DNA from 2 places in the Streptomyces sp. WMMC1477 genome. Region 2 is predicted to be linked to the other one. Evidence: riboswitches for the same ligand, from Rfam matches in the RefSeq annotation. Region 2 holds a riboswitch; the other holds the start of a gene.
What was found. Region 2 has a riboswitch for cobalamin ahead of O7609_RS18715 (energy-coupling factor ABC transporter permease). Riboswitches for the same ligand answer to the same signal wherever they lie in the genome.
Positions count from the first base shown of each region.

Region 1: linked by a shared signal. The riboswitch ahead of O7609_RS02535 (cobalamin biosynthesis protein) and the one ahead of O7609_RS18715 (energy-coupling factor ABC transporter permease) in region 2 are both predicted to bind cobalamin.

Region 1 is NZ_JAPZBD010000003.1:449,905-464,899, forward strand. Features, by position in the region: gene O7609_RS02495 (helix-turn-helix domain-containing protein) at 4-219, opposite strand; gene O7609_RS02500 (ABC-F family ATP-binding cassette domain-containing protein) at 729-2,327, opposite strand; gene O7609_RS02505 (VOC family protein) at 2,643-3,056, shown strand; gene O7609_RS02510 (hypothetical protein) at 3,119-4,483, opposite strand; gene O7609_RS02515 (alpha/beta hydrolase family protein) at 4,572-5,723, opposite strand; gene O7609_RS02520 (class II aldolase/adducin family protein) at 5,869-6,579, opposite strand; gene O7609_RS02525 (inorganic phosphate transporter) at 6,912-8,168, shown strand; gene O7609_RS02530 (hypothetical protein) at 8,256-8,468, shown strand; cobalamin riboswitch at 8,734-8,922, shown strand; gene O7609_RS02535 (cobalamin biosynthesis protein) at 9,032-10,015, shown strand; gene O7609_RS02540 (cobyric acid synthase) at 10,002-11,546, shown strand; gene O7609_RS02545 (putative cobaltochelatase) at 11,543-13,633, shown strand; gene cobO (cob(I)yrinic acid a,c-diamide adenosyltransferase) at 13,633-14,229, shown strand; gene O7609_RS02555 (cobyrinate a,c-diamide synthase) at 14,234-14,995, shown strand, end outside.
Region 2 is NZ_JAPZBD010000003.1:4,166,068-4,181,062, forward strand. Features, by position in the region: gene O7609_RS18700 (complex I subunit 4 family protein) at 1-493, shown strand, start outside; gene O7609_RS18705 (NADH-quinone oxidoreductase subunit N) at 501-1,979, shown strand; gene O7609_RS18710 (NAD-dependent epimerase/dehydratase family protein) at 2,012-2,998, opposite strand; cobalamin riboswitch at 3,246-3,429, shown strand; gene O7609_RS18715 (energy-coupling factor ABC transporter permease) at 3,460-4,179, shown strand; gene O7609_RS18720 (energy-coupling factor ABC transporter substrate-binding protein) at 4,176-4,538, shown strand; gene cbiQ (cobalt ECF transporter T component CbiQ) at 4,544-5,293, shown strand; gene O7609_RS18730 (ATP-binding cassette domain-containing protein) at 5,290-6,153, shown strand; gene O7609_RS18735 (sensor histidine kinase) at 6,831-9,293, shown strand; gene O7609_RS18740 (roadblock/LC7 domain-containing protein) at 9,290-9,697, shown strand; gene O7609_RS18745 (ABC transporter substrate-binding protein) at 9,775-10,983, shown strand; gene O7609_RS18750 (ABC transporter permease) at 10,985-13,027, shown strand; gene O7609_RS18755 (ABC transporter ATP-binding protein) at 13,024-13,812, shown strand; gene O7609_RS18760 (ABC transporter ATP-binding protein) at 13,800-14,531, shown strand; gene O7609_RS18765 (FAD-dependent monooxygenase) at 14,629-14,995, opposite strand, start outside.

The DNA.
Region 1 (14,995 bases), 3.7 Mb from region 2:
AGGTCAGTCGGCCTTCCTGCCCCGGGTGGCGCCGCCGCGACCGCGCAGGGTCACGCCCGCCTCGCTGAGCATGCGGTGCACGAAGCCGTAGGACCGGCCGGTCTCTTCGGCCAGGGCCCGAATGCTCGCGCCGGAGTCGTATTTCTTCTTGAGGTCCGCCGCGAGCTGCTCGCGCGCGGCGCCGGTCACCCGGCTGCCCTTCTTCAGAGTCTCGGTCACCCGTGCCTCCTCATGGGAAGTGCGCTCTGAGTTCTCATGATCACCCCTTCCGGTCCTTCTGGCCACCCATTCAGCAAGGTCGATGGGAGGAGCTTGACGCCGCGGGCACGCTCGGTGACGGGACGCGCGGCCCGCCGCGGCCCGGGCCGCGCGCTTCCGATCGCCGTCCGGCGCCCCGAACGGGCAGGTCAGCGGGGATACGCGTCCCTCGGTCCGGGAGCGGGGACCGAGCCGGGGCACGGGCGCTCGGGTGATCGGCAAGCCCCCGGGGGATACCAGCCGTCCTCACTCGGATGAAGGATCACGCGTCTACCGCGCGGCATCCGGGGACCCAGCGATGGTCACGCAGAACGTCCGGGCGACTTCCTCGGGTGAGGCGAGGCGGCCCCCGGAGCCGCGGGGCCCGGGGCGTCAGAAGCTGAGAGCCGGCCGGCTCTCAGCGCCTCGGGACCTCGCGGCCTCGCGGCCTCGGGACCTCGGGACCTCGCGGCTCAGGGTGCTCCGGGTCCTCAGGCGAGGGCCACCAGATCGGCGTAGTCGGCGCCCCACAGGTCCTCCACGCCGTCGGGCAGCAGGATGATCCGCTCGGGCTGGAGGGCGTCGACGGCGCCCTCGTCGTGCGTCACCAGGACCACGGCACCGGTGAAGGTGCGCAGCGCGCCGAGGATCTCCTCCCGGCTGGCCGGGTCCAGGTTGTTCGTCGGCTCGTCCAGCAGCAGCACGTTGGCCGAGGAGACGACCAGCGTGGCCAGCGCGAGCCGCGTCTTCTCCCCGCCGGACAGGACGCCGGCGGGCTTGTCGACGTCGTCACCGGAGAACAGGAAGGAGCCGAGCACCTTGCGGACCTGGACGAGGTCCATGTCGGGCGCGGAGGAACGCATGTTCTCCAGCACCGTGCGGTCCGGGTCGAGCGTCTCGTGCTCCTGGGCGTAGTAGCCGAGCTTGAGGCCGTGACCGGGCCGCACCGCGCCGGTGTCCGGCTCCTCGACCCCCGCCAGCAGGCGCAGCAGCGTCGTCTTTCCGGCGCCGTTGAGGCCGAGGATGACGACGCGCGAGCCGCGGTCCACGGCGAGGTTGACGTCGGTGAAGATCTCCAGCGAGCCGTAGGACTTGGACAGCCCCTCGGCCGTCAGCGGCGTCTTGCCGCAGGGGGCCGGGTCGGGAAAGCGGAGCTTGGCCACCTTGTCCGACTGCCGCTCGGACTCCAGCCCGGCCAGCAGCTTCTCCGCCCGGCGGGCCATGTTCTGAGCGGCGACGGCCTTCGTGGCCTTGGCCCGCATCTTGTCCGCCTGCGAGTTGAGCGCGGCGGCCTTCTTCTCCGCGTTAGCCCGCTCCCTGCGGCGCCGCTTCTCGTCCGCCTCGCGCTGCGTCAGGTACTGCTTCCAGCCCATGTTGTACTGGTCGATCTGGGAGCGGTTGGCGTCGAGGTAGAAGACCTTGTTGACCACCGTCTCCACGAGGTCGATGTCGTGGGAGATGACGACGAGGCCGCCGCGGTAGGTCTTGAGGAAGTCCCGCAGCCAGACGACGGAGTCGGCGTCCAGGTGGTTCGTCGGCTCGTCCAGGAGCAGGATGTCGGCGTCCGAGAAGAGGATGCGGGCCAGCTCGACGCGGCGCCGCTGTCCGCCGGAGAGCGTGTGCAGGGGCTGGGCGAGCACGCGGTCGGGCAGCCCGAGGCTCGCGGCGATGGTCGCGGCCTCGGCCTCGGCGGCGTAGCCGCCCTTGGTGAGGAACTCGGTCTCCAGCCGCTCGTACTTCTTCATGGCGCGCTCGCGGGTGGCGCCCTTGCCGTCCGCCATCCGGTCCTCGTTCTCCCGCATGCGGCGGATGACGACGTCGAGGCCGCGGGCGGAGAGGATGCGGTCGCGGGCGAGGGTGTCCAGGTCGCCGGTCCGCGGGTCCTGCGGCAGGTAGCCGACCTCACCGCTGTTGGTGATGGTGCCCGAGGCCGGCACGCCCTCGCCGGCGAGGCACTTGGTGAGCGTGGTCTTGCCGGCGCCGTTGCGGCCGACGAGGCCGATGCGGTCGCCGCGGGCGATACGGAAGCTGGCCGACTCGACGAGGACGCGGGCACCTGCGCGCAGCTCGAGACCGGAGACGGTGATCACGGGGAAACTCCTGGGCGGGACGACGTACGTACGGAACTGGCGGGCTGTGGGTCACGGCCGCGCTGCGCCGCCTGGCGGGGGCGCGGGAGCCGTCGGCACGGGAGTGCGACGGGCGGCAGGTGGACGTACGTCGCCGGCTAATGCGTGAGTGGGGTTTCCATGCGGGGAAGTCTACCGGCGCCCCGCAAGCGGTTTTCCCGCCTCCCCGTCGCCCGGCCGGGCTCCGCCGCCGCGCACGGGCCGGGCCCGGCTGGAAGACTGTGGCGCGGACGTCGCCCCCTTCGGCGCAGCACCGAGAGAGGTCCGGTGATCGACATGGCCGCGCAGACCGCCCCGCCCAGCGTCTTCCCGACGCTGCTCTACGCCGATGCGAAGGCCGCGATCGCCCAGCTCCAGGCGGCGTTCGGGTTCACCGAGGACATGGTGTACGCGGCCGACGACGGCTCCGTCCTGCACGCCGAGCTCTCCTACGGCAACGGCACGGTGATGCTCGGTTCCAAGGGCGGTGAGGGCGCCTTCGCCGAGGCCACCCGGGACGCCGGCCCGACCACGGTGTACGTCGTCGTCGAGGACTGCGACGCGCATCACCGGCGGGCGGCGGAGAACGGCGCCGAGATCCTCTCGCCGCCCGTCGACCAGTCCTACGGTTCGCGGGACTACATCGCGCGCGATCTGGAGGGCAACGTCTGGGTCTTCGGCACCTACAGCCCGGACCGCGCCGCCGGCTGACCAAGCGCTCCGGACGGGACGGTCCGGACGGCGCCCTCCGGGGCGGGTGGCCTCGGGACGGCTCAGGCGCCGCCGGAGTGGACCTGGAAGGCGGCGCGGCGCACGGCCCTGGCCAGAGCCGGGTCCGGGTGGGCGGCGGCCAGGGCCACCAGCACCTGCACGGTGCGCGGGTGCCCGGTGGCCCGCACCTCCTCCAGCAGCCGCGGAACGCTGTCCCGGACGGCGGACTCCAGGTGGTCGACGAGGAGCTGGCTCTCACCGTGGTCGGCGACCGCGGCGGCGGTGTCCACCCACAGCCAGGCGGCCTCGTCACGGCTGAGCACGCCGGGCGCCCCGCCGGCCAGGTCCTCCGGGTCCGCGCCCTCGTGCTCGGCGACCCACAGCAGGGCGTAGGGCCGCAGCGCGGGGTCGGCGGCGGCCTCGCGGACGGCGGGCTCGGCCGGCGCGCCCACGACCCGCAGGGCCTCGAAGGCCAGGGCCCGCACGAGGGCGTCCTCGCCCCGGGCGGCGGCGAGCAGCTCCCGGACGGCGGGACCGGTGGGCCGGGCGGCCAGCCAGGCCCGGTACTCGTCGCGGGCCGGTCCCGGGGAGAGGCGGGCGCAGCCGCGCAGCATGTCCTCGGCGCACTGCTCGATGTTCCCCGCGGGACTGAGGGCGGCGACGCAGATCTGCTCCAGCTTGGCCCACACCGCCCAGTCGCCGAGCGGGGTGAGCTGGGCCTGCCCCGGCTGTCCCGGGTCCTGGCAGCGGGTGAGGGCGCCGACGGCGGAGAGCCCGTCCAGGGCCCAGGCCAGCAGGGCGGCGGGCTCGCCGGGGGCGGTCCCGGGCACGGGCGTGCCGGTGCGGTCCCGCTCGGCGTGCAGCTCGGCGATGCGCTGGGTGAGCAGTTCGAGCAGCGCCGGTTCGGTCACCGGGCCGGACGACAGATGCATCACCGACAGCAGCTGCGGCGCCGCCACGACGACGTCGCCGACGAGGGACGGGTCGGCGCTGGCCGGGGCGGGGCAGGCCAGCGACCAGGCGTCGAACAGGGCGACCCAGCCCCGCAGGACGGCGGAGTCGTCCCGGTCCCAGGCGCGCAGCCGCCAGCCCGCGCGCACGGCGTCGGCGTGCAGCTCGACGAGGCCGGCGAGCCGGGCCCGGTCCCAGTGGACGGTGATCTGGCCGGCGGGCAGCCCCAGGGCCTCGGCGGGGGGGCCGGGGTCGAGGACGGGTGAGCGGCCGCGGGCGTCGGCCCAGCGGGCGAGGCGGACGGCCTCGCCCAGCGCCGCGCGGGCCTGACGGGCGAGCTGTTCGCGGGGCGCCAGCCGGGCGGGCGGACGCGGAGCGGGCCGGGAGCGGCGCACGGACACGGATCGGCGGGCCGTGGCCAGGGCCTGCTCGGGGACGATGCTCAGCCTGGTGTCTCGCGGGGTACGGGACGTCACGGGGGGCAGTCTTCCTGCTGAGCCCCGAAAAGCCCAAACCGCGCTCGTGGTCACCCACATGGCGGGGGCACTCGCCCCACCGCCGGGGTCACATGAGCGGGGTGAGAAAGCGCCGCAGGGACTCCTCACAACCCATGGGGTCGGCGTTCCAGGCGCCGCCGTGGCGCCCGTTCAGGACCTCGCGGACGGTGACGAGGTCGGGCCGCGCGGCACCGTAGTCGAGGGTGTCGTCCCAGGAGGCGACGGCGTCCCCCGGCCCGTGCAGGATCAGTACGGGCTCGGTGAGGCGCTCCGGGTCGACCGCGTCCGCCAGCCGTTCGGCGGCGGCCTCGGTGCGGCTCTCGGCGGCGCGCACGGCCAGCGGGAGCAGGCTGTGCGGGACGCGGCGGGCGGCCAGAGCGCGCACGGTGCCGCGCCAGTCGAGGACGGGCGAGTCGAGCACCAGCCCGGCGACGTGGCCGCGCAGCGCGGAACGGGCGGCGGCGTGCAGGGCGATCGTGGCCCCGACGGACCAGCCCATGAGCACGATGCGGGTGGCGCCGCGACCGACGGCGTAGCGCAGGGCGGCGTCGAGGTCGCGCCACTCGGCGTCCCCGAAGTGGCCGACGCCGTCGCCGGGCGAGGGCGCGCCGGGGTCGCCCCGGTAGCTGATGGAGAGCACGGGGAACTGCATGCGGTGCAGCAGGGGCATGACCACCATCGGGTGGTCCCGGGTGGTACCGAGGCCGTGGACGGCGATGACCCAGGTCTCCCGGGCACCGGGGAGGAACCAGGCGGGCATCGGCCCGAGCTCCCCGGGGACGGAGACGTCCTCGCTCTCCAGGCCGAGGGCGTCGCCGGGGGTGCCGCGGTAGACCTGCGGGGTGATCCGCACCCGCGTGCCGGGGCTCAGTTCGCCCTCGGTCACGCGCACGAGCCGGCGCACGACGGTGTCGGGCGAGGCGCCGTCGACGTGGCCGTCGTGGCGTCCGGCGTCCAGCACGTTGCCGATGACCGCGTGGCAGCCTCGGCCGGTGAGCCCGTAGATGCCGGGGATGAGCGAGTCGAGCGAGCGGGTCAGCGTGACCTGGCCGGGGGCGGTGCCGTGCACGGTCAGCGGCGGGCCGTCGAAGCCGGGCGGCGTGCCTCCGGCGTTGGGCCTCAGAGCAGCTCCGGCCGCGTACCGGCCGGCCGCGACGGCCGCTCCGGCACCCAGCGCGGTGAGGGAGGCGGCTACGGCCGCCGTGGTTCCGGGACGCATCTCGTTCAGTGTGCGGCGGGCTGCTGCCCCGTGCCACCGGACCTGCGCCGAACGTGCGCCCCGGGACCCTGGACGCGGCCGGGAACCGACGGGGGCGGCGGGAACGGCGGGAGTGCGGGGGCGGCGGCCGGAGCGGGCGGGAGGTTCAGCGGTCCGCCGCCCCGGGGCCCGGCCGCTGGCCGTAGCCGCGGAGACGTTCGGCGACGACGTCGAGCTCCTCCGGTGGCAGGGTCGCCGGGGTGCGGCCGGGGACGGCGGCGGCGGCCAGCCATACCTGGCACATCCACTCCAGCTGCGCGGTGAGGTCGTAGGCCTGGTCGAGGTCGCGCCCGTGGACGACGGTGCCGTGGTTGCGCAGCAGGCAGCCGGTGCGGTCGCGCAGGGCGGCGAGCAGGTGGGTGGCCAGGGCCTCGGTGCCGTAGGTGGCGTAGGGGGCGACGCGGACCGCCCCGCCGAGCGCGGCGGCCATGTAGTGGACGGCGGGCAGTTCGTCGACCAGCGTGGAGACGGCGGTGGCGTGCACGGCGTGGGTGTGGACGACGGCAGCGGCGTCGGTCTCGCGGTAGACGGCCAGGTGGAGGGGCAGCTCGCTGGTGGGCCTGCGCGCCCCGGCCGCGGGGCTGCCGTCGAGGTGGACGGCGCAGAGGTCGGCGGGCCCGAGCCGGTCGTAGGGGATGCCGCTGGGCGTGACGAGGACGACGTCCTCCACCCGCGCGGAGACGTTCCCCGAGGTGCCGACGACGAGTCCGGCCTCGGCGGTGCGGCGTGCGGTGCGGACGACCTCGTGCCAGGCGGCCGACCAGGCCGGTGGCGCCTCCTCGGCGGGGAGGGGACGGTGGTGTTGGGGCTGGGGCACGGGCCTGCCTCTCGGGGTGGGTGCGTCGGACGTGCGGAAGATCTCGAATCGGTCTCGGTGGGGGCGTGAGGCAAAGAGGGGGCGCAGGGGCGCGAGGGCGGCTCGCGGAGGCGCCGGAACGCGGTCCGCACCCCACGGAAAGCTACTGTGACCAGCGTCTCGATGTGGCCGGGAGGCTCTTGTCCAGCCGGTTGTTTCCAAGGGCCGGACGACGGTCCGCCACACCTCCCCCGAGCCATGACACCCTGAAGCCCGCCCCAGTTCACCTTCCGTTCACTCATCGTCCTTACGTTCGCTGAGCAACCTGACCGCCCAAACTGATTGCCGGGTGAATGGAACACTTCACGCTGCTGATCGGGATCGTGATCGTCACGGCCCTGGTGTTCGACTTTACGAACGGCTTCCACGACACCGCCAACGCGATGGCCACGACCATCTCGACCGGGGCTATGAAGCCCAAGGCAGCGGTGACCATGTCGGCGATCCTCAATCTCGTCGGAGCGTTTCTCTCCATCGAGGTCGCCACGACCATCTCGAAGGGCATCATCGACGAGACGTCCGGCATCCAACCCGAAGTGATCTTCGCAGGGTTGGTCGGGGCGATCCTGTGGAACCTGCTCACCTGGCTGGGCGGCATTCCCTCGAGTTCCTCCATGGCCCTCATCGGCGGTCTGATCGGTGCGACCGTGGCCTCCGTCGGCATCGGTGCCATCGACGGCGGTGCCGTGCTCGGCAAGATCCTGATCCCGGCCTTCATCGCCCCGGTCGTGGCCGGCCTCGCCGCCTTCCTGGCGACGCGCGTCACCTACCGGGCGGCGCGCAACGCCGACCCGGAGCGGACCTCGCGCGGCTACCGCGCCGGCCAGATCACCTCGGCCGCCCTGGTCTCCCTGGCCCACGGCACCAACGACGCGCAGAAGACCATGGGTGTGATGACCCTGGCGCTCATCTCCGGTGGCGTCATCGCGGGAGACGCCGAGCCGCCGCTGTGGGTCATCGCCTCCGCCGGTGTCGCCATCGCGCTCGGCACCTACCTCGGCGGCTGGCGCATCATCCGCACGATGGGCCGCGGTCTGACCGACATCCAGGCCCCGCAGGGCTTCGCCGCCCAGACCAGCTCGGCGGTCACCATCCTGGCCTCCTCGCACCTCGGCTTCTCCCTCTCCACCACCCAGGTCGCCTCCGGCTCCGTCATGGGTTCGGGATACGGCCGCAAGGGCGGTGTGGTGCGCTGGAACACCGCGTACCGCATGTTCGCCGCCTGGGGTCTGACGCTCCCGGCCGCCGGTGCGGTCGCCGCCCTCGCCACACTGCTCGCCGAGCAGGGCGACTGGGGCATCACCACCGTCGCCGTCCTCTTCGTGGCCGCGATGGCCGTGATCTGGGCCGCCTCCCGCCGTGAGGTCGTCGACCACACCAACGTCAACGACGACGAGTCCGCCGCCGGCGAGGACGACGCCTCCGGCGTGGTCACCACCGCCGTCCGGGCCGTGAGTCCGCCGCCGGTCGGCGTGCAGCGCCCGGCCTCCGGCGAGGAGGAGCAGGACGGCTCCGCCCCGGCCGGACGTCCCACCGCCGGCGCCGTCTGACGCCGCCCCCGGGCCGGGGCTCCGCCCCGGCCCACCGCCGCTCCCCGCGGCCCCCCCCCATGACCCAGGACTCCCAAGGACAGCGTGATGAACATCGACTGGGCAGCACTCGGCCAGGTCTTCGGCGTCAGCCTGCTGGCGACCGTCGCCCTCGTGGGCGTCTTCACCCTCGGCATCGTCGGCGGCTCCGCCCGCAAGGCGGACGGCGGTGTCAGCGCCCCGGCCCGTGTGGGCGCCTACGCCGCCTACGCGCTCTGCGCCGCGGCCGTGGCGTACGGGATCTACATCATCGCCGCCTGAGGCCCGTTCCGGCCCGGCAGGCGCACGACGCCGTCTGCCGCATCGTCATGCGGCCGGAGACGTGTGCACGGTGGCAGACGCCGTGACGCCCGGACGCGAGGCGTCAACGACGAACGACGGACGGGCCGGTGCGCCCGTCCGACCCGGCTTCCCATCTGACCGAGGGGCACGGGACCGCGCCCGTGCCCCTCGGCGCTGTGCTCGGGGTCCCCGTGGGCCTGCTCACACTCGCGCGCCGCAGGTCAAGGCCGAGTTGACGGCATATGCGGGGCGTGGTGGACTTCGCGTTGCCACAACGGCGGCAGGAAGAGGAAGCCGGTGCGAATCCGGCGCGGTCCCGCCACTGTCACCGGGGAGCACTCCCCCACCCGACGTCACGGCCCCTCGCGGGCTGGAAGGCCGGGGGACGTGTTGATCCGGGAGCCAGGAGACTCTCGTCGCCGGTCACGTCGAGCCAGGGCGCGGACCCTGAGTGAGGACACACGCCATGCCCGGCACCGCCATGCCCCCTGACCCGGCCGCCCCACCCGTCGGACAGGTGCCCGTGGCGGGTTGACGACGCCATGGGCCTGACCGCAACCGGAGTCGTACTCGGCTTCCTCGGGGACGCACTGGCCGGCGATCCGCGCCGTGCCCATCCCGTCGCCGCCTTCGGCCGCACCGCGGCCCGTCTCGAACACGCCCTGTGGCGCGACCACCGCGCGGCCGGCGCCGCGCACACCGCGCTGTGCGTGGGCGGCGTGACCGCCACCGCCGCGGCGCTCGGAAGCACGCTGGACCGCCTGCCCACCCCCGCACGCCGGGCGCTGCGCGTCACCCTGGCCGGGACCGCCACGTGGGCGGTGCTCGGCGGGACCTCACTCGGCCGGGAGGCGCGGGCCGTCGCCGGCGCGCTGGCGGAAGGCGACGTCGAGCGCGCCCGGGAGCGGCTGCCGCACCTGTGCGGTCGCGACCCGCAGGCCCTGGACGCCGACGGCATCGCCCGGGCCGTCGTCGAGTCGGTCGCCGAGAACACCTCGGACGCGGTCGTGGGCGCCCTGGTGTGGGGGGCCCTGGCGGGCGTCCCCGGGCTGGCGGCCTTCCGCGCCGTCAACACGCTGGACGCGATGGTCGGTCACCGCTCCCCGCGCTACCGGCGGTTCGGTTGGGCCGCCGCCCGCCTCGACGACGTCGCGGGCTGGCCGGGTTCGCGGCTGACGGCGGCACTCGCGGTGCTGCTGGGGCCCGACTCCGCCGGGGCACGGGCGGCCTGGCGAGCCGACGCGGGCCGGCACCCCTCGCCCAACGCGGGTCCGGTGGAAGCCGCGTTCGCGGGGGCCCTCGGGGTGCGGCTGGGCGGCACCCTGTCCTACGGCGGACGCGTCGAGCACCGTCCGGTGCTGGGCGGGGCGGCCGGACGCGCGGTGACGGTGGCCGACGTGGAACGCGCCGTGCGGCTGTCCCGGCGCGTGGGACTGGCGGCGCTGGTGGTCACCGCCGCCGCGGGAGCGGCCGGACGGAGCGCCGTCCGCGCCCACCGATCGAGGAGGACGCATGGCAGCCGGTGAGCCCGGTGGTGCGCTGCTCGTCGCGGGGACGACCTCCGACGCCGGCAAGAGCGTGGTGACGGCGGGCATCTGCCGGTGGCTGGCCCGGCAGGGCGTGAGAGTCGCCCCGTTCAAGGCGCAGAACATGTCGCTCAACTCCTTCGTGACGCGGGAGGGCGCCGAGATCGGCCGCGCGCAGGCCATGCAGGCCGCCGCCGCCCGGGTCGAGCCGAGCGCGCTGATGAACCCGGTGCTGCTCAAGCCCGGGTCCGACCGGACGAGCCAGGTCGTGCTGCTGGGCAAACCGGTCGGGGAGTTGAGTGCCCGCGGATACCACCGCGACCGCGCCGCGGGACTGCTGGACACGGTGACCGACTGCCTGGCCGAGCTGCGCCGCACGCACGACGCGGTCATCTGCGAGGGCGCGGGCAGCCCGGCCGAGATCAACCTGCGCCGCACCGACATCGTCAACATGGCGCTGGCCCGCGCGGCCCGGATCCCCGTCGTGGTGGTCGGCGACATCGACCGGGGCGGCGTGTTCGCCTCCTTCTTCGGGACGACGGCCCTGCTGTCCCCGGAGGACCAGGCGCTGTTGTCCGGGTACGTCGTCAACAAGTTCCGCGGGGACGTCTCCCTGCTGGAGCCGGGCCTCGACATGCTGCACCGCCTGACCGGGCGGCCCACCCTCGGGGTGCTGCCCCACCGGCACGGGCTGGGCATCGACGAGGAGGACGGGCTGCGGATCTCCCTGCGCGGCACCGTGCGCGAGGCGGCCACCGCACCGCCGTACGGCGCGGACGTCCTGCGGGTGTCGGTCCTGCCCGTTCCGCTGATGTCCAACTTCACCGACATCGACGCGCTGGCCGCCGAGCCCGGCGTCGTCGTGCGGTTCAGCGACCGGCCCGAGGAGTTGGCCGACGCCGACCTCGTCGTCGTCCCCGGCACCCGGGGGACCGTGGGGGCGCTGCGCTGGCTGCACCGGCGCGGGCTGGCCGACGCGCTGGCCCGGCGGGCCGCCGAGGGGCGTCCCGTCCTCGGCCTGTGCGGTGGCTTCCAACTGCTCGGCGAGCGCATCGAGGACGAGGTCGAGTCGCACGCCGGTGTCGTCGACGGGCTCGGGCTGCTGCCGGTGCGGGTGCGCTTCGCGCGGGAGAAGACCCTCGCCCGCCCCACGGGCAAAGCGCTCGGCGAGGAGGTGGAGGGCTACGAGATCCACCACGGGCTCGCCGAGGTGCTGGGCGGGGAGCCCTTCCTGGACGGCTGCCGCGTGGGCGCCGTGTGGGGCACACACTGGCACGGCTCGCTGGAGAGCGACGCCTTCCGCCGGGCCTTCCTGCGCCGCGTCGCTCGGGACACCGGGCGGGCGTTCGTCCCGGCACCGGACACCGCCTTCGCCGCGCTGCGCGAGGAACAGCTCGACCGGCTCGGCGATCTGATCGAGGAGCACGCCGACACGGCGGCGCTGCTCCGGCTCATCGAGGACGGGGTCCCGGCGGGCCTGCCGTTCGTACCGCCGGGAGCACCGGCCCACCAGGAAGGAGACCACGCATGAGCACGCCCTACCCGTTCACCGCCATCGTGGGCATGGCCGATCTGCGGCTCGGACTGCTGCTCAACGCCGTGTCCCCGGCGATCGGCGGCGTGCTCGTGCGGGGCGAGAAGGGCACCGCCAAGTCCACGGCGGTGCGCGCCCTCGCCGCACTCATGCCGAAGCTGGACGTCGTGCCGGGGTGCCGGTTCTCCTGCGCCCCGGCCGCGCCCGACCCGCGGTGCCCCGACGGTCCGCACGAGGCGGGCCCCGGCGAGGCGCGGGCGGCGCGCATGGTCGAGCTGCCCGTCGGCGCCTCGGAGGACCGTCTGGTGGGCGCCCTGGACATCGAGCGGGCGCTGGCCGAGGGGGTGAAGGCGTTCGAGCCGGGACTGCTGGCCGACGCCCACCGCGGCGTGCTCTACGTGGACGAGGTCAACCTCCTGCACGACCACCTGGTGGATCTGTTGCTGGACGCGGCCGCCATGGGCGCCTCCTACGTCGAGCGGGAGGGCGTCTCCGTCCGGCACGCCTCGCGGTTCCTGCTCGTGGGCACGATGAACCCGGAAGAGGGCGAGCTGCGCCCGCAGTTGCTGGACCGCTTCGGCCTGACGGTGGAGGTCGCGGCCTCCCGGGAGACGGACGAGCGGGTCGAGGTCGTGCGCCGGCGGCTGGCCTTCGACGCGGACCCGGAGGGCTTCGCCGCGCGCTGGACGGCCGAGGAGGCGGAGCTGAGGGAGCGCATCGCCGCCGCCCGCGCCCTGCTGCCCGAGGTGCGGCTCGGCGACGCGGCCCTGCGCCAGATCGCCGCCACCTGCGCCGCCTTCGAGGTGGACGGGATGCGTGCCGACATCGTCATGGCGCGCACGGCGACGGCCCTGGCCGCGTGGGCCGGCCGGGCCGAGGTGCTGGAGGAGGACGTGCGGCAGGCGGCTCTGCTGGCCCTGCCCCACCGCAGGCGCCGCAACCCGTTCGACGCCCCCGGCCTGGACGAGGACAAGCTCGACGAGACGCTGGAGGCCAACGGCGGCAGCGACGACGGCGACACCGACCCGGACCCGGACCCGGACGGCGGCCCCGACGGCGAGGGCCCCGTTGACGGACCGGACGGCGGTGGGCCGGACGGACCCGACGGCGGACCCGACGGCGGCGGCCCGGGCGGACGCCCGCCGCAACAGGGCCACGAGGAGACGCCGCCGCCCGGCGCACCGGAGGCCTCGGACGCCCCCGGCTCCGAGGCGCCGGAGAGCGAGCCCGCCCTGCCCCGGCAGGGCGCCCCGGGAGAGCGGGCCCCGGCCCCGGCCGCGGAGCCGTTCCGGACCCGGACGCTGTATGTGCCCGGGGTCGGCGAGGGCGCGGCCGGACGCCGTTCCCGGGCCCGCACCGCTCAGGGGCGCACCACCGGGGCCCGCCGCCCGCGGGGTGCGCTGGGCAAGCTGCACCTCGCCGCGACGGTGCAGGCCGCCGCCCCGCACCAGCGCTCCCGGGGCCGCGGCGGCCCCGGACTGCTGGTCCGGCGGGACGATCTGCGCGAGGCGGTGCGCGAGGGCCGGGAGTCGAACCTGGTGCTGTTCGTCGTGGACGCCTCGGGGTCGATGGCGGCCCGGCGGCGGATGGGCGCCGTCAAGGGGGCCGTGCTGTCGCTGCTGCTGGACGCCTACCAGCGCCGCGACAAGGTGGGCCTGGTGACGTTCCGGCGCGGGGATGCCGAGGTCGTCCTGCCGCCGACGTCGTCCGTGGACACGGCGGCGGCCCGGCTGGAGTCGCTCCCGACCGGTGGCCGCACCCCGCTGGCCTCGGGCCTGCTGACGGCCCGTGAGGTGCTGCGCGTCGAGCGGCTGCGGGACCCCTCGCGGCGTCCGCTGCTGGTCGCCGTCACCGACGGGCGGGCGACGGGCGGCGTGGAACCGGTGGCGCGGGCCCGGCGGGCGGCCCGGCTGCTCGCGGCGGAGGGCACGGCCTCCGTCGTCGTGGACTGCGAGACGGGCCCGGTGCGGCTGGGCCTGGCCGGGGAGCTGGCCCGGGATCTGGCGGCGCCCGCGGTGACGCTGGAGGAGTTGCGCGCGGACACCGTGTCCGCGCTGGTCAAGGACGTACGGAGGGTCGCGTAATGCCGCAGGGACAGCCGAGCGTGGTGCCGGACGACGGGTTGACGACACGTCAGCGGCGCAACCGTCCGCTGGTGATGGTCCACACGGGCCCGGGCAAGGGGAAGTCGACCGCCGCGTTCGGGCTCGCGCTGCGGGCGTGGAACCAGGGCTGGCCGGTGGGGGTGTTCCAGTTCGTCAAGTCGGCGAAGTGGAAGGTCGGCGAGGAGCGGGCGCTGAAGGTGCTGGGCGCCTCGGGCGAGGGCGGCACCGTCGCCTGGCACAAGATGGGCGAGGGCTGGTCCTGGGTGCAGCGGGACATGGCCAGCAGCGAGGAGGCGGCCCGGGAGGGCTGGGAGCAGGTCAGGCGCGACCTGGCGGCCGAGACGTACCGGCTCTACGTGCTCGACGAGTTCGCCTATCCGATGCACTGGGGCTGGATCGACGTCGAGGAGGTCGTCGGGGTGCTCCGGGAGCGTCCGGGCACCCAGCACGTCGTCGTGACCGGCCGCAACGCGCCGCAGCAGCTGCTGGACGCGGCCGACCTCGTCACCGAGATGGGGAAGGTCAAGCACCCGATGGACGCGGGCCAGAAGGGCCAGCGGGGCATCGAGTGGTGATCGCATGACGCACATCCCCCGGGTCGTCCTGGCCGCGCCGGCCTCCGGCAGCGGAAAGACCACCGTCGCCACCGGGCTGATGGCGGCCTTCGCCGAACGCGGCCTGGCCGTCTCCGGGCACAAGGTGGGCCCGGACTACATCGACCCGGGCTACCACGCGCTCGTCACCGGGCGCCCCGGCCGGAACCTGGACCCGTACCTGTGCGGTCCCGAGCGGATCGCCCCGCTGTTCCTGCACGGCGCGGCCGGTGCCGAACTCGCCGTCGTCGAGGGTGTCATGGGCCTGTTCGACGGGGCGAGCGGGCTGGGTGAGACCGGGTCGACGGCCCAGGTGGCGAAGCTGCTGCGGGCCCCGGTGGTGCTCGTGGTGGACGCCTCCGCGCAGTCGCGTTCGGTGGCGGCGCTGGTGCACGGCTTCGCGTCCTGGGACCCGGAGGTGCGGCTGGCCGGGGTGATCCTGAACAAGGTGGGCTCCGTCCGGCACGAGAAACTGCTGCGCGAGGCGTTGGCGGAGTCCGGCGTGCCGGTGCTCGGCGCGCTGCTGCGCAAGCCCCAGGTCAGCGCCCCGTCCCGGCATCTGGGTCTCGTGCCGGTGGCCGAGCGCCGGTCGGACGCCGTGGACGCGGCCTCGGCGCTGGCCGCCCAGGTGCGCACGGGCGTGGACCTCGACGCGGTGCTCGCGCTGGCCCGCAGCGCCCCGCCGCTGGCCGAGTCGGCGTGGCGACCGCCGGCCGAACGCCCCTCCGCGCGGCGGCCGGTGGTGGCC
Region 2 (14,995 bases):
CGTCACGGGGGCCGTCGTCCTGATGGTCAGCCACGGGCTCGTCACCGGGGCGCTGTTCCTGCTGTCCGGGGTGCTGTGGGACCGCGGCGGCACCTACGACATGGGCGCCTGGGGCGGACTGGCCGGAGCCATGCCCCGCTTCGCCGCGCTCACCGCCGTCGCCGCCTTCGCAAGCCTGGGCCTGCCGGGCTTCAGCGGATTCGTCGCCGAGTTCCAGATCTTCGCCGGGAGCCTCGGCCCCGCCCCCGTGGCCACCGCGCTCGCCCTCCTGGGCATCCTCGTCACCGCCGGCCTGCTCCTGTGGGCCCTGCACCGGGTGTTCCTCGGGCCGCGACGCGAGCCCCGGCCCGTCGACGCCGACCTGCGCCCGGCCGAACTGTCCGCCGTCGCACCGCTGCTCGGCCTGTCCCTGCTCGTCGGCGTCCTGCCGCGCGCACTGCTGGACACCGTCGAGCCCGCCGCCCGCACGGCCGTCGACCTCCTCGCCCGGTGACGCCGCGATGCACAAGGACCCCCTCGCCCTCGCCCCCGAGATCCTCCTGCTGGCCGGAGCCGTCGCCACGCTCCTCACCGGCTCGTTCCTGCCCCGCCGCCGGCAGTGGATCGCCAGCGCCCTCGCCGCCGCCGCGCTCGCCGCGTCCCTGACCGCCGCCGTCGTCCTGGCGCCCGGGGACGACCGCACCGTCTACGCCGGCACCTACGCCCTCGACGGCGCCACCGACGCCGCCCGCGTCATCGTCCCCGCGGCCGCGCTCGCCGTCCTCGCGCTGGCCGGCGGCCGGGTGCGCGGCGACCGGCGCGAGGCCGAGTTCGGCGCCCTCGTCCTGCTCGGCTCGCTCGGCGCCGTCCTCCTCGCGGGCGCCTCCGACCTGCTGCTCCTCGCCGTCGCCTACCTGCTCGCCTCCCTCCCCCTCTACGCGCTCGCCGGCTGGGCCCGGGACCCGCGCGGGGCCGAGGCCGCCCTGAAGCTCTACCTCCTCGGCGTCCTGCTGGGCATCACCATGATGTTGGGCGCAGCCCTCCTCTACGGGCTCGGCGGAGCCACCGACTACGCGGCGCTGGCCGAGGGGCTCGCCGACGCCCCCACGGCCGCTCTGGCGGTGGGGACGGTGGCGCTGCTGTCCGGACCGCTGTTCAAGGCCGGCGCCGTCCCCGTCCACTTCTGGGTCCCGGACGCGGCGGCGGGGGCCACGGTCCCGGCCGCCGCGTTCCTCACCACCGTGCCCAAGGTCGGCGGCCTGCTCGCCCTGTACCGGGTCGTGACCCTCCTGCCCGAACACACCCTGGACTGGCGGCCGCTGCTCGCCGTGCTGGCGGTGGCGACCATGACCCTGGGCAATCTCGCGGCCTTCCCCCAGACCGACCCGCTGCGGCTGCTCGGCTACTCCACCGTCGCCCAGGCCGGTTACCTGCTCATGGCCGTCGCCGTCGCCGCACGCCCCGGCGCCCTGCGCGCGCTCCTGCTCTACCTCGCCGCGTACGCCGTCACCAACCTGGGGGCCTTCGCCGTGGCCGCCGCGCTGCCCCGCCTGCGGACCCTCGCCGCCTACCGCGGCCTCGGGCACCGCCGGCCCTGGCTCGCCGCCGCCCTCACCATGTGCCTCCTGGGGCTGGTCGGCACCCCGCCGACCGCCGTGTTCACGGGCAAGCTGACCGTCTTCTCCGCCACCTGGGACGGCGGCCTGGGCTGGCTCGTCGTCGCCGCCGCCGTCAACACGCTCGCCAGCCTCTTCTACTACCTGCGCTGGATCGCACCGGCGCTGTCCCCGGGCGCGGACGCCGACCGGGAAGGAGCCGGAAACGCGGACGGCGCCGCGGACGGTGGCACGGACGGTGACGCGGACGGCGTGACGGCGGCCGGTGTGCGGCCGGACCGCGGGGCGGCGGGCACCGCCGTCGCGGCGGCCGCCGGGTCCGTGATCCTGGGGGCGGGAGCGGGCCCGGTGCTCTCCGCGCTCTCCGACACGCTCGTCCGCTGAGCCCGCGCGCACGCGGCCGTGCGAGCCCGCCCTCAGGCGAGGGCGGCGAGGAGCTCGCGCTCGCGCTCCGCGCTCAACCCCGCACGCCGGGGCCGGTCCAGGCCCTGCGCGCGTTCCCAGCGCAGGGTGTCGGCCAGCAGCTCCGCGCGGGGGCGGTGCCGCAGGCCCGCGGCCCGGGCGGCGGCGCCGCTGCGGGCGGACCAGCCCTCCCAGCCCGGCTTGACGAGCCACATCGGCAGCGACCCCGGGCCCAGGTACTCGGCCACGCCGTGCGCGAGCAGGCGCGCGGACTCGACGGCGGCCACCGGCCCGGTGTGTCCGCCGACGGCGCGGGAGAGCCGGATCCACTCCTCCAGCGGCACGACCGGGCCGACGGCGTCGAAGACGCCCACGCCGCCCCGCTCCGCGGAGTCGAGCAGCCACGCGGTGAGGTCGCGGACGTCCACCACCTGGGTCGGCAGCCCCGGTTCGTCGGGGACCAGCAGCGGACCCCGGGGGTCGCGGGCCGCCCGGGCCACCCAGTAGCCGCTGCGTCCGCTGCCGTCGCCGGGGCCGCCGATGAGCCCGGCGCGGGCGATCAGGAGGCGCTCGCCCACGGCCGCGCGGCAGGCCCGTTCGCAGGCCACCTTCGCCTGGCCGTACACCGAACGGTCGGCCGCGTCCCGGTCGGTCGGCGGCAGGAGGGGCGCCGACTCGTCGGCGTCCGGCCGCGCGTGGGAGGCGTAGGCGTTGACGGAGGAGACGTACGTCCAGTGCCGGGCCCGTGCCCCCAGGGCGGCGAGCGCCCGGCGGACGAACAGCGGCTGCCAGGACACCTCGACGACGGCGTCCCAGGTGCGGTCGAGGAGCGGCGCGTACGCCGAGGGGTCGCGGCGGTCGGCGGGCACCAGCGTCGCGCCCCGCGCGACCTCCCCGCTCTCACCGCGTGCCAGGCACGTCACCCGGTGGCCGCGGGCCAGCGCCTCTCGTGCGACGTCCCGGCCCAGCCACGCCGTTCCGCCCAGCACCAGGATCTCCATACCGCCACCCAAGCACCGCGCGCCGCGGACCTCCAGACCGGTTCGCTCAAGGCCGAGGACGGTTCCGGCGGACGGGGCGGTCACGTGGTGAGCGCCACATGACCGAAAAGGCCCGGCCGTTCGGGAGGACGAGGGGGCCGCGGTGGCCACGGGGAACACGATGGCGCAGGTGACCGGGTGTGGCGTGCGCCCGGGGCGAGCGCCCGCGCGCCCCCGGGCATGGCTTGTCACGGCCTGTTCCAGCCGACTACTGTCACCACGCCTTGGTGAACGGGAAATCCGGTGCGAAACCGGTGCGGCCCTCGCCACTGTGATCGGGAAGTCCGGCTCCGGCCCCCTGCGGGCAGCCACTGGGTCCTCGGACCCGGGAAGGCGGAGTGCGGGCGGTAAGACCCGTGAGCCAGGAGACCGGCCGAGGCACGTCGTCCATCCACGAGGTGCTGGAGAGGGTCTGCCGAGCCATGCACATAGCCGAGGGTTTTCTTCCTCCGGTGCACGCCGTCGCCTGGAGTGTCGCGGCCGCGCCGTTCGTCGTCCACGGAGTCCGGGCACTGACCCGTGAGGTCAGGGAGCATCCGGAGAGCACCCTGCTCCTGGGGGCCTCCGGGGCCTTCACGTTCGTCCTGTCCGCGCTCAAGCTCCCCTCGGTGACGGGGAGCTGCTCCCACCCCACCGGCACGGGGCTGGGCGCCATCCTGTTCCGGCCGCCCGTCATGGCGGTCCTGGGCACCATCACGCTGCTCTTCCAGGCGCTCCTGCTGGCCCACGGCGGCCTGACCACGCTCGGCGCGAACGTCTTCTCGATGGCCGTCGTCGGGCCGTGGACGGGGTACGCCGCGTACCGGCTGCTGCGGCGCTACGACGTGCCGTTGATGGGCGCCGTGTTCTGCGGAGCGTTCGTCGCCGACCTCTCGACCTACTGCGTCACCAGCGTGCAGCTCGCGCTCGCGTTCCCCGACCCGGGCAGCGGCTTCCTGGGCGCGCTCGGCAAGTTCGGCGGCATCTTCGCCGTCACCCAGCTTCCGCTGGCCGTCAGCGAGGGGCTCCTCACGGTGCTCGTCATGCGGCTGCTGGTGCAGTCGAGCAAGGGCGAACTGACCCGGCTCGGTGTGCTGCTGTCCGGCGGCCGCGCGAAGCCGGGGAACGCCGACGACGCCGAGCAGGGGACGGTGGCCCGATGAGCCGGAACGCGAAGACCAACAGCCTGCTGCTGCTCGTCGTCGTGGCCCTCGCGGTGCTGCCGCTGGCCCTCGGCCTGGGCGACCACAAGGAGGAGCCGTTCACCGGCGCCGACGGCGAGGCCGAGACGACGATCACCGAGATCGACCCGGACTACGAGCCCTGGTTCTCCCCGCTGTACGAGCCCCCCTCCGGTGAGGTCGAGTCGGCGCTGTTCTCCCTCCAGGCGGCGCTGGGCGCGGGCTTCCTCGCCTACTACTTCGGCCTGCGGCGCGGGCGCCGTCAGGGCGCCGAACGGGAACGCACCGCCGCTGCAGCCCGTACGGCCGGTACCGGCGAGCCTGCCGCCGGGCAGGGCTGACCGGCGTGCTGCCGATCGACGCGGCGGCGCACAGCAGCCGCTGGCGCCGCCGCCACCCGGTCGACAAGGCCGTGCTCGGGCTGGGGCTGACCGCCACGGCCGTCTCCCTGCCGCCCTGGCCCGGCGCCGCCCTGGTGCTGCTGACGGCCCTGGCCGTGCTGCTCGGGCCGGCGGGGGTGCCGGGCGGGCGGCTGTGGCGGGCCTACCGGGTGCCGCTGGGCTTCTGCGTCACGGGCGCGCTCACGCTCCTCGTCGAGGTCGGAGGGCCCGGCGGGTTCCTCGCCCCCGCCGAGGGCGGCGCGGTACGGGCGGGCGAGCTGCTGCTGCGGACCTCGGCCGCCTCGCTCGGGGTGCTGCTGGTGGCGTTCACCACGCCCATGTCGGACCTGCTGCCCCGGCTGGTGCGGGCCGGGGTGCCCACGCCGGTCGTCGACGTCGCCCTGGTGACGTACCGCATGAGTTTCCTGCTGCTGGACGCGGTGCGCCGGATCCGGCAGGCGCAGGCCGCGCGGCTCGGGCACACCACCCGGGCGGCCGAGTGGCGGTCGCTGGCCGGGCTCGGCGCCACCGCGTTCGTCCGCGCCTTCGACCGGGCGGCGCGGCTCCAGAGCGGGCTCGCCGGACGCGGGTACGACGGCACGCTGCGCGTGCTGGTGCCCGAGGCCCGTGTCTCCGTCCCGTTCGTCGCCGCGAGCGTGCTGCTGCTCGCCGGGGTCGTCGCCGTCACGCTCGTCCTGAAAGGGTTCCTGCCATGACCGAGGCCGTCCTCGTCGCCCTGCGGGGCGCGTCCTTCGCCTACGAGGACGGCCCGACCGTCCTCAGCGGGCTCGACTTCGCGGTGCGGGAGGGGCGGGCGCTCGCGCTGCTCGGCCGCAACGGCAGCGGGAAGACCACGCTGATGCGGCTGCTCAGCGGCGGGCTCCGCCCGCGCGACGGCGAACTGACCCTCCAGGGGCGGGCGGTGACGTACGACCGCAAGGGGCTGCTGCGGCTGCGCACGACCGTCCAGCTGGTCGTCCAGGATCCGGACGACCAGCTCTTCGCCGCCTCCGTCGCCCAGGACGTGTCCTTCGGCCCGCTCAACCTGGGCCTGCCCGACGCGGAGGTGCGCGCGCGGGTCGACGAGGCCCTGGCGGCGCTGGACATCGCGGGCCTGGCCGACCGGCCCACCCACCTGCTCTCCTACGGCCAGCGCAAGCGAACCGCGATCGCCGGTGCCGTCGCCATGCGGCCCCGCGTCCTCATCCTGGACGAGCCGACGGCGGGGCTCGACCCGGACGGCCAGGAGCGGCTGCTGGCCACGCTGGACGGGCTCCGCTCGGGCGGCACCACGGTCGTGATGGCCACCCACGACGTCGACCTCGCCCTGCGCTGGGCCGACGACGCCGCGCTGCTCACCCCGTCCGGGGTGCGCACCGGACCCGCACCCGGGACGCTGGGCCGCACCGAGCTGCTGACGGAGGCGGGGCTACGGCTGCCGTGGGGGATCGCGACGACCCGACTGCTGCGCGAACGGGGGCTGTTGAGCGAGGCCGACGCGGGACCGCGGACGGCCGAGGAGCTCGCCGCGCTGTCCGCCGCGCTCGCCGGGCCGAGACCGCCGGCACAGGCCTGACCCCCGCCCCGTCGTCCGGCCGGTTCGCGGGACGCGGCACCGGCCGGACGTCCGTCACGCCAGAGGCATACACCACTGGCACACCCCCGTCGCCCGGGGCGGCATGGCGTGCGAGTTCGCACGGGCGTTAAGGTGCGGTTGTTTTCGACGGCGCGCCGGCCTCGGCCGGTGACGGGGACCGTCCACGTGCGGAGCGTTCCGCGCGGACCACCGCCGGGATCACCGGCCCGTGCTCGCGCACTTCCCCGCCCGGTACCGGCCCCTGGTGTTCGCGCGGTGCGTTTCACCGCACCTCCAGTGAGGAGAACTGCAACACGTGAATGGCATACGGGACCGCGGACGTGTGTGTGGGTGCTGTGAAGGTCCGGCGGCCGGGTGAACGCGTCCATGGCGACTGAGAATTCCCGACCCCTGCGGTTATGGCGCCCCGTCGGTTTCCGTCCCCGCGCACTGACCAGAGCTGCTCCAACGGGTCTGAGAAGTTTCGTTCACAGCCTCAGTTTGGACATTCACCAGCGGTTTGTTGCAAAGTGTTGTGGCGCAAAGTCACGTACCGCTACCCGAGGTGCCGACTGCCCCCGCAACGCTGTGCCACTCCACCCTCCATCCCCCAACACAGCTAGGCGTTCACGCGTGTTACTGACCAGGACCCGGGCTCCTCGCGAGGGGGCCGCGACGTGACGATCAGCCGCCGCCTCGTACTCCTCGTCTCCATCCCACTGGCCGTGGCACTGGCCTTCGCCGTGCTCGGCCTGGTGCCGGCGACCAACCAGACCATCCAGGCGCACCGGCTCACCACGATGGCCGAGGTCGCCGGTTCCGCGGCCAGACTGACGCACCGGCTGCAGGACGAACGCACCGCCGCGACGGCACTGGTGGCCGGCGAGAGCGAGGCCAGCGACTTCGCCGAGCACGCCGGCGAGACCGACGCCGCCGTCCGCGACTTCCGCGCCCGCAGCGCCGACCTGTCCTCCGTGCCGGGGAAGGCCCAGAGCGCGCTCCGGCGGGTCGAGAGCTCCCTGGGGCACCTCGCCTCGCTGCGGGCCCAGGCCCGCTCCGGGAACAGCGCGCTCTCCTCCCTCGCCTTCGGCTACCGGATCGCCGTCGCCGACCTCATCGACTTCCGGGACGGCATCGCCCTGTCCGACGGTGTGTCCGCGACCACCGCCGACCACATCAGGGCCGCCGCATCCCTCTCCCGCGCGGGAGAACACCTGGCCCGGCAGCAGGTCGTCGTTCTACGGGCGATGTCCAGCGGCGGCTTCACCCCGGCGTCCAAGCGGTCCTTCGAGGCCACCCGGCTCGGCTACGCCGACTCCGTCCGCGTGCTGTTCGACATCGGCAAGCAGGAGTGGCGCACCTGGTTCGAGTCCACCCTCTCCGGCCCCGAAACGCTGGCCGCCCGCGGCCTGGAGGACCGGGCCGGACGGGCCGAGCCGGGGCAGGGGGTCGACATCCCCGGCGACGCCTGGCGGACGGCCACCGCCGAGCGGATCGAGCTGCTGCGCTCCATCGAGCAGCGGGTGGGGTTCGACGTCCACCAGGACGTCGTCGACTCCCGGGACGTGCTCGCCTGGTGGGCCGTCGCACAGGTCGGCCTGGTGCTGCTCACGCTCGTTGCGGTCGTGCTCATCGCCGTCCGGTCGGGACGCCTGATGATCCGCCGGCTGCGGGACCTGCGCAACGCCGCCCACGACGTCGCCCACGTGCGCCTGCCGAAGGTGGTGACCGAGCTCTCCCAGCCGGGGGCCCTCAGCGGGGCGAGCCCCGAGGAGATGGCGATGGCCTCCGGCCGTCCCGTCACCACGACCGGCAGGGACGAGATCGGCGAGGTGGGCGAGGCCTTCAACGCCGTCCACTACGAGGCGGTGCGGCTGGCGGCCCGACAGGCGCTGTTCCACGAGAAGTTCGCCGAGACGCTCGTCGGCGTCGCCCGCCGGGGCGCCCAGCTCACCAGCGTCATGGTCGGCGAACTGGACGCCGTCCAGCGCGACGAGGCCGACCCCGAGCGGATGAAGGCGCTCTTCGCCCTCGACCACCTCGCCGTGCGCATGGAGCGCAACACCAACAACCTGCTGGTGCTCGGCGGTTACGGCCACGGACGGGTCCGCGTCGACGACGTGCCCTGCTCCACCGTGGTCGTCGCCGCCGCGCAGCAGATCGAGCGCTTCGACCGCGTCGAACTGGGCATCGTCGAACCCGGCATCGGTATCGCCGCCCGCGTCGTGCACGACGTCGCCCACATCCTCGCGGAGCTGCTGGACAACGCCACCCGGTACTCCCCGCCGGACAAGCGGGTCGGCGTGGCGGTCTGGCGGCTGTGGGACCGGGCCGTCCTGCAGGTCGTCGACGAGGGCGTGGGCATCAACGCCGACCGGCGCGCCCGGCTCAACGCGGTCCTGACCGAGCCGCCGAGCGATCTCGGCGACGTCCGGTCCATGGGCCTGCACGTCGTCGCCCGGCTGGCGGCCCGCCACGGTATCTCCGTCGAACTGCGGGACTCCGCCGGGCCGGGCACGATCGCCGAGGTCACCCTGCCGCCCGGGGTGCTCGCCGACGTCTCCGCGAAGGAGGCGGCGCTCGGCGACGCGGCCCTGCAGCCGTTCACCGCCAGCGCCCGCCGGGAGACGACCGACGAGCGGGCCGCCGTGGCGGTGGCCGCGGTCGGCGCCGGGGACGCGTCCGGCAGGGGGACGACGCGTGACGATCCCCGCGCGGGGACGACGGGCGAGGTGCCCGGCGCGGGGCTGCGGGGCGAGCCCGCGGGGCGCACCACCGGCGGCACGGACACCCCGGCCACCGGGCACGGGCCCGGCGGGGCCCGGCGCAGCCCCGGACCCGAACCCGAGGCGCAGCGCGTGGCCCGCTACAGCGCCGCCGGACTGCCCGTGCGACAGCGGCGCGGCGCGCCGGACCGGCCCGGACCGGGCCGCCGGGGCGACGACACCCCCCTGCGCCCCGCCGCTGCCCCACGCCCGGCCAAACCGGCTCCGCGGCAGCGCGACTCGCGCCAGATCTCCGACGTCCTGGCGGCCTACACCCAGGGGATCAACCGCAGCACCAGCCGCCGCCAGCGACCCACCGGCGCGGAGTCCATCCGTTCCGGCACCGACGACCACTCCAACGGAGCTCCCAGATGACCACGTCCACCGCCGACCTGAACTGGATCCTGGGTGACTTCGCCCGGCACCTCCCGGAGGTCACCCAGGCGATCGCCGTGTCCGTCGACGGCCTGGCCCTGGCGTTCACCGGTGTCGAGCGCGACGACGCCGACCGGCTCGCCGCCATCGCGTCCGGCCTCGTCAACCTGCTCTCGGGAGCCGCCCAGGTCATGCGCACCGACCCGGTGGAGCACAGTCTGACCGCGATGGAGGGCGGCTACATGTTCTCCATGGCCGTCTCCAGCGGGGCCTCCCTCCTCGTGACCACCACCCGCGACGCGGACATCGGCGAGGTCAGCTACCGGATGGCGGAACTGATCAACCAGGTCGGCGACGCCCTGTCCCCCGCGATCCGGAACGGAGGCCGGCAGCCCGCCTCCTGACCCTCCCCGCGTCAGCCCGCCACCCCCCAGCAGCCCCAGCGGAAATGATCCCCCGAACACGCACCTGGAGCCTCCCCATGTCCTCGACCGCCCGCACAGCCCACCGCGCCAGAACCCGCACCGCCGCGGCGGCGGCGCTGGTCCTCGCCCTGACCGCCGCCACCGGATGCAGCAGCGACAGCGGCGACACCGGCGGCGACACGGTCAAGGTCGGGCTGCTGGTCTCCCTCTCCGGCACCTACAAGACCGTCGGCACCGACATGCGGGACGGCTTCCAGCTGTACCTGGACACCCACGGCGGCAAGCTGGGCGGCCACGCGATCGACCTCGTGGTGGCCGACGAGGGTGACGGACCGCCCACCGCGCTCCCCGCCGCCACCAAGCTGGTCAAGAAGGACAAGGTCGACGTCCTCACCGGCGTCGTCGGCGGCGGCTCGGTGAACGCCGTCCTGCCGCTGGTGGACCAGGCGCGCATACCCTTCATCGGCTCCAACGCCCGGCCCACCGTCGAGAACGTCGACTACGTCTGGCACACGAGCTACTTCTCCGACGAGCCGGGCAAGGCCATCGCGGAGTACGTGGCGAGCGAGACCGACGGGCCCGTCTACGCCATCGGCCCCGACTACCAGGGCGGCCACGACGAACTGCGCGGCTTCACCGACGCGTTCGACAAGGCCGGGGGTGAACTGGCCAACTCCGACGGGAAGACCACCTGGACCCCCTTCCCGACCACCACCAACTTCACCCCCTACTTCGCCGACATCGCCGCGTCGGACGCCGAGGCCGTCTACTGCTTCTACGCCGGCAAGGCCGCCATCGACTTCGTCAAGCAGTACGCCACGTCGGACATCGCCGACGTGCCGCTCTACGCCGCCGGGTTCCTGACCGAGGGCAGCGTCCTGCCCGCCCAGGGCAAGGCGGCCGAGGGCATCTACTCCGTCCTCAACTACGCGGCCGACCTGGACAACGACGCCAACCGGAAGTTCGTCGCCGACTGGACCGCCCAGCACGACGCGCCGCCCACCACCTTCGCCATGGCCTCCTACGACGCCGCCGCCGTGCTCGACAAGGCCATCGCCAAGGCCGACAAGGACGGCGACGTCACCCCCGAGACCATCAACAAGGCCATCGGAGCGCTCGGGCAGATCGACAGCCCCCGCGGCCCGTGGGAGTTCAACCAGGACACCCACGCCCCGGTGCAGAAGTGGTACCTGCGCGAGGTCCGGCCGGACGGCGAGCAGCTGGCCAACGTCATGGTCCAGGACCTGGCGACGCTCGGCGGCTGACGTGGACGTCCTGGACGCCCAGCTCGTGCCGGCGGTGGACGGCGTGGCCTACGGGCTCCTGCTGTTCGTCGTCGCCGCCGGCCTGAGCCTGGCCTTCGGCACGGCCGGGGTGCTGAACCTCGCCCACGGGACGCTGTACGCGGTCGGCGCCTACACCGGCGCCCACTTCGGCGACGGCACCTGGGGCGGCTTCCTCCTCGGCCTCGCCGCCGGGACGACCGCCGCCTGCCTGGCGGGAGCCCTGTTGTCGGCGGCCACCGCTCCGCTCGCCCGGCGCGGCCACCTCGCCGAGGCGCTGCTGACGTTCGGCCTCGCGCTGATCGGCGGCAACCTGCTCGTCGAGTTCTTCGGCGCGGACGAGATGCCGGTACGCGTTCCCGAGGCCCTGGACGCCTCCGTCTCCCTCCTCGGCCACCGCTACCCGGCCTACCGGCTCGGGTTCATCGTCATGGCCGTCGTGCTCGCCGGGGCCGGGACCTGGGCACTGACCCGCACTCGGGCCGGTGCGGCCGTCCGGGCCGCGGCGGACGACCCGCAGATGCTCGCGGCCACCGGCTTCAGCCCCCGGGCCGTCCATACCGGCGTGCTCGCCGTGGCCGGCGCGCTCGCCGGTGCCGCGGGGGTGCTCGGCGCGCCGATCATCGGTCCCGGGCCGGGCGCCGCCGAGACGGTGCTCATGCTCTCGCTCGTCGTCGTGGTGCTGGGCGGGCTGCGCTCGCTGTGGGCCACGCTCCTGGCCGCCCTCGCCGTCGGCGAGGTGCAGACGCTCGGGGTGTCACTCGCCCCGGACTGGGCGCCCTACCTGCTGTTCGCCGCGATGGCGGCGGTGCTGATCCTGCGCTCCCGGCTGACCCTGGAGCCGCGGTCGGCGCCCCCGTCCGGCCCGGAACGCGGCGGCCCCGGCCTCCTCGCCCGGTGGCGGCGGCACCTGCCCGAGGGCCTGATGACGGAGCGGCTCGGGGCCGGGCGGCTGTGGCCCGGGCGGAGGAAGGCGGCCGACGGTGGCCGGAGCGGGACGGGGCCGTCCCCCGCCCGCCCGACGACCCCGCTCGCCCTCTCCGCCCCGGCGCCCCTGCGCCGCGCGCTGCCCTCCCTGGGGCTCCTCGGCGTCCTCGCCGTCCTGCCGCTGACGCTGGACGCCTACGCCGTCTCCCTCGTCGGCTACGCCCTCGCGCTGGGGCTGCTCGCCGTCAGCGTCACCGTCCTGACCGGCTACGCGGGGCTGCCGACCCTCGGCCAGACCGCGCCGTTCGCCGTGGGGGCCTACGCCACCGCGCTCCTGGCCGACGCCGGCTGGACGACGGGCCCGCTGCTGGTGCTCGTCGCGGCGGCCGGCGGTGCGCTCTTCTCCCTGCTGACCGGCCCCGCCGTCATCCGGGCCCGCGGCACGACCGTCCTGATGATCACGCTGGCCATCGGCGAGCTCACGGTCATCGCGATCGACCAGATGCGCTGGCTCACGGGCGGCACCGACGGCTTCGTCGGCTTCGCGCCGGTGCGCTGGCTCTGGTTCACCGAGCCGCTGACGGACGAGTTCGCCGTCTACGGGTACGCCCTCACCGTCGCCGCCGTGGCCGTCGCCCTGACCCTGCTCGTCCTGCACTCCCCGGCCGGCCGGCTGCTCACCGGCGTCCGCGCCGCCGAGGCCAGGATGCGGGCCTCCGGGCACCCCGTGGGGCGCTACCTCCTGACGGCCTATGTCGGAGCGGGCGCGCTCGCCGGGGTCGGCGGCTCCCTCATGGTCACCGTGCGCTCCTACGTCTCCCCGGCCGACGTCGGCTTCGAGATCGCCGCCTTCGCACTGCTCGCCGCCGTCATCGGGGGCACCAGCTCGGTGCCGGGCGCGCTCCTGGGCGCCGGGCTGATCGTCATGACCCGCGACTGGCTCGCCGGGGCCTGGCCCGGGCACGGGCCGCTGGTGCTCGGCGTGCTCTTCGTCGCCGTCGTCTACCTGCTGCCGCGCGGGCTCGCGGGGCTGGGCTCGCCGCGCGGCCCGCTCCGGGCGCGGGCGGCGGCACGGCCGGTGGGGAAGGCGGTGTCATGACGCCACCGGTCCTCGAACTCAACGGTCTCACACGCCGGTTCGGCAGCCTGGCCGCCGTCGACGGGGTCGGCCTCAGGCTGCCCGCGGGTGCCCGCCACGCCCTCGTCGGCCCCAACGGCGCCGGGAAGACCACCCTGCTCAACCTGATCGCCGGAACCGACCGGCCCGGACGTGGAACGGTCACCCTCGACGGCCGCGACATCACCCGGTCCGGGCCCGCCCGGCGCAGCCGTCTCGGCATCGCCCGCAGCTTCCAGCAGCCCAGCGCCATCGGCGAGTTGACGGTGCTGGAGAACGTGGTGCTGGCGGGCTGGCGGCACCACGCACACGGGTCCGCCCTGTGGCGTCGGCCGGCGGCCCATCGCCGCCTCGCGCAGGACGCCCGCGGCCGGCTCGACGCCGTCGGGCTCGGCCCGCACGCCGAGCGGCCCGCCGCGGACCTCTCCCACGGCCAGTGCCGTCTGCTCGACCTCGCCGCCGCGCTCATGGGCGCGCCCCGGCTGCTGCTGCTCGACGAGCCCGCCGCCGGGCTCACCGACGCGGACCTCCCACGGCTGCTCGACGTCCTCGCCGCCCTGCCCGACGACGTCGCGGTCCTCCTGGTCGAGCACCACACGGGCGTCGTCGCCGAGTTCGCGGACACCGTGACCGTCCTGTCCGCCGGGCGGGTCCTGGCCAGCGGGCCCACGCGGGAGGCCCTGGCCCACCCCGAGGTGCGCGGCGCCTACCTCGGCACGCCCGGCGCCGCACCGCGAGCCGAGGAGCACGACCGATGCTCGAACTGAGCGCGCTGACCGCCGGATACCACGGCGGTACCGTCCTGCACGGCCTGGACGCCGAGGTCCCGGCCGGGGCCGTGCACGCCGTCGTGGGCCACAACGGCGCGGGCAAGACCACCCTCGTCCACGCCGTGGCGGGCCTGTTGCGGCCCGGCTCGGGAACGGTCCGGCTGGACGGCACGGACGTCACCGGCTGGCCGCCGCACCGCGTGGCCCGTGCCGGCATCGGCCTCGTGCCCCAGGGGCGCCGCGTCTTCGGCTCGCTGACGGTCGCCGAGCATCTGCTCCTGGCCCACCGCCCCCGGCGCCGGGTGAGCGCGCCGGGTGGCGAGTGGAGCGTCGGGCGGGTGCTCGACCTGCTGCCCCGGCTCGGCGAGCGGCGCGGCCACCGCGGCGCCGAACTCTCCGGCGGCGAGCAGCAGATGCTCGCCCTCGCCCGGGCCCTCCTCGGCTCCCCGCGGGTGCTGCTGCTGGACGAGCCGACCGAGGGGCTCGCCCCGGGCCTGACCCGGCAGGTGCACGCCCTCGTCGGAACCCTCGCCGCGGAGGGACTCGCGGTGCTGCTGGTCTCCCCGAGCCCGGAGTCGGCCGCGGCCTGCGCGGACACGGTGACGGTCCTCGCCTCGGGCCGGGTGACCGCCCGGTTCGACGGCGCCGAGGTGCGCGCGGACCAGGCTGCCCTGCACGAGGCCCTCGCCCCGGCGCCCCTGCCCGCCGGGAGCTGAACGGGCCCCGCCGCCCGCGCGGTTCGGGGCCGGGAGAGGCCCCCGCGTCCCCGGGAGGCCCGGCGCCCGGAAGCCCGGCACCCGGAAAGGGGACCGCTCAGCGACGGTCCAGTGCCACCCCGCCGAGGGTGCCGCCCGCTCCCGCGCCCGTCAGTTCGCGCCACCAGGCGTCCAGCTCGGCTTCGCCCATCGTGGACCAGTCGGGCGTCTCCTCCACCTGGGCCCGGCCCAGCCGGCGGCCGAGGGCCACCATGGCCCGGCCGACCGCGGTGCGGTCCGCGTCGTAGGCGCCGGTGACCGCCGGCCAGCCGTCCCCGGCCCGCCAGGCCGCCTCCAGGGCGGTGGCGTCCTGGAGCGCCTTGACGCTGCCGCCGCCGGTGTGCGGCCGCGCGACGGTGGCGGCGTCCCCGGTGAGCAGGACGCGTCCGGCGGCGTAGGCGGGGACCTCGACGTCGTGGATGGGC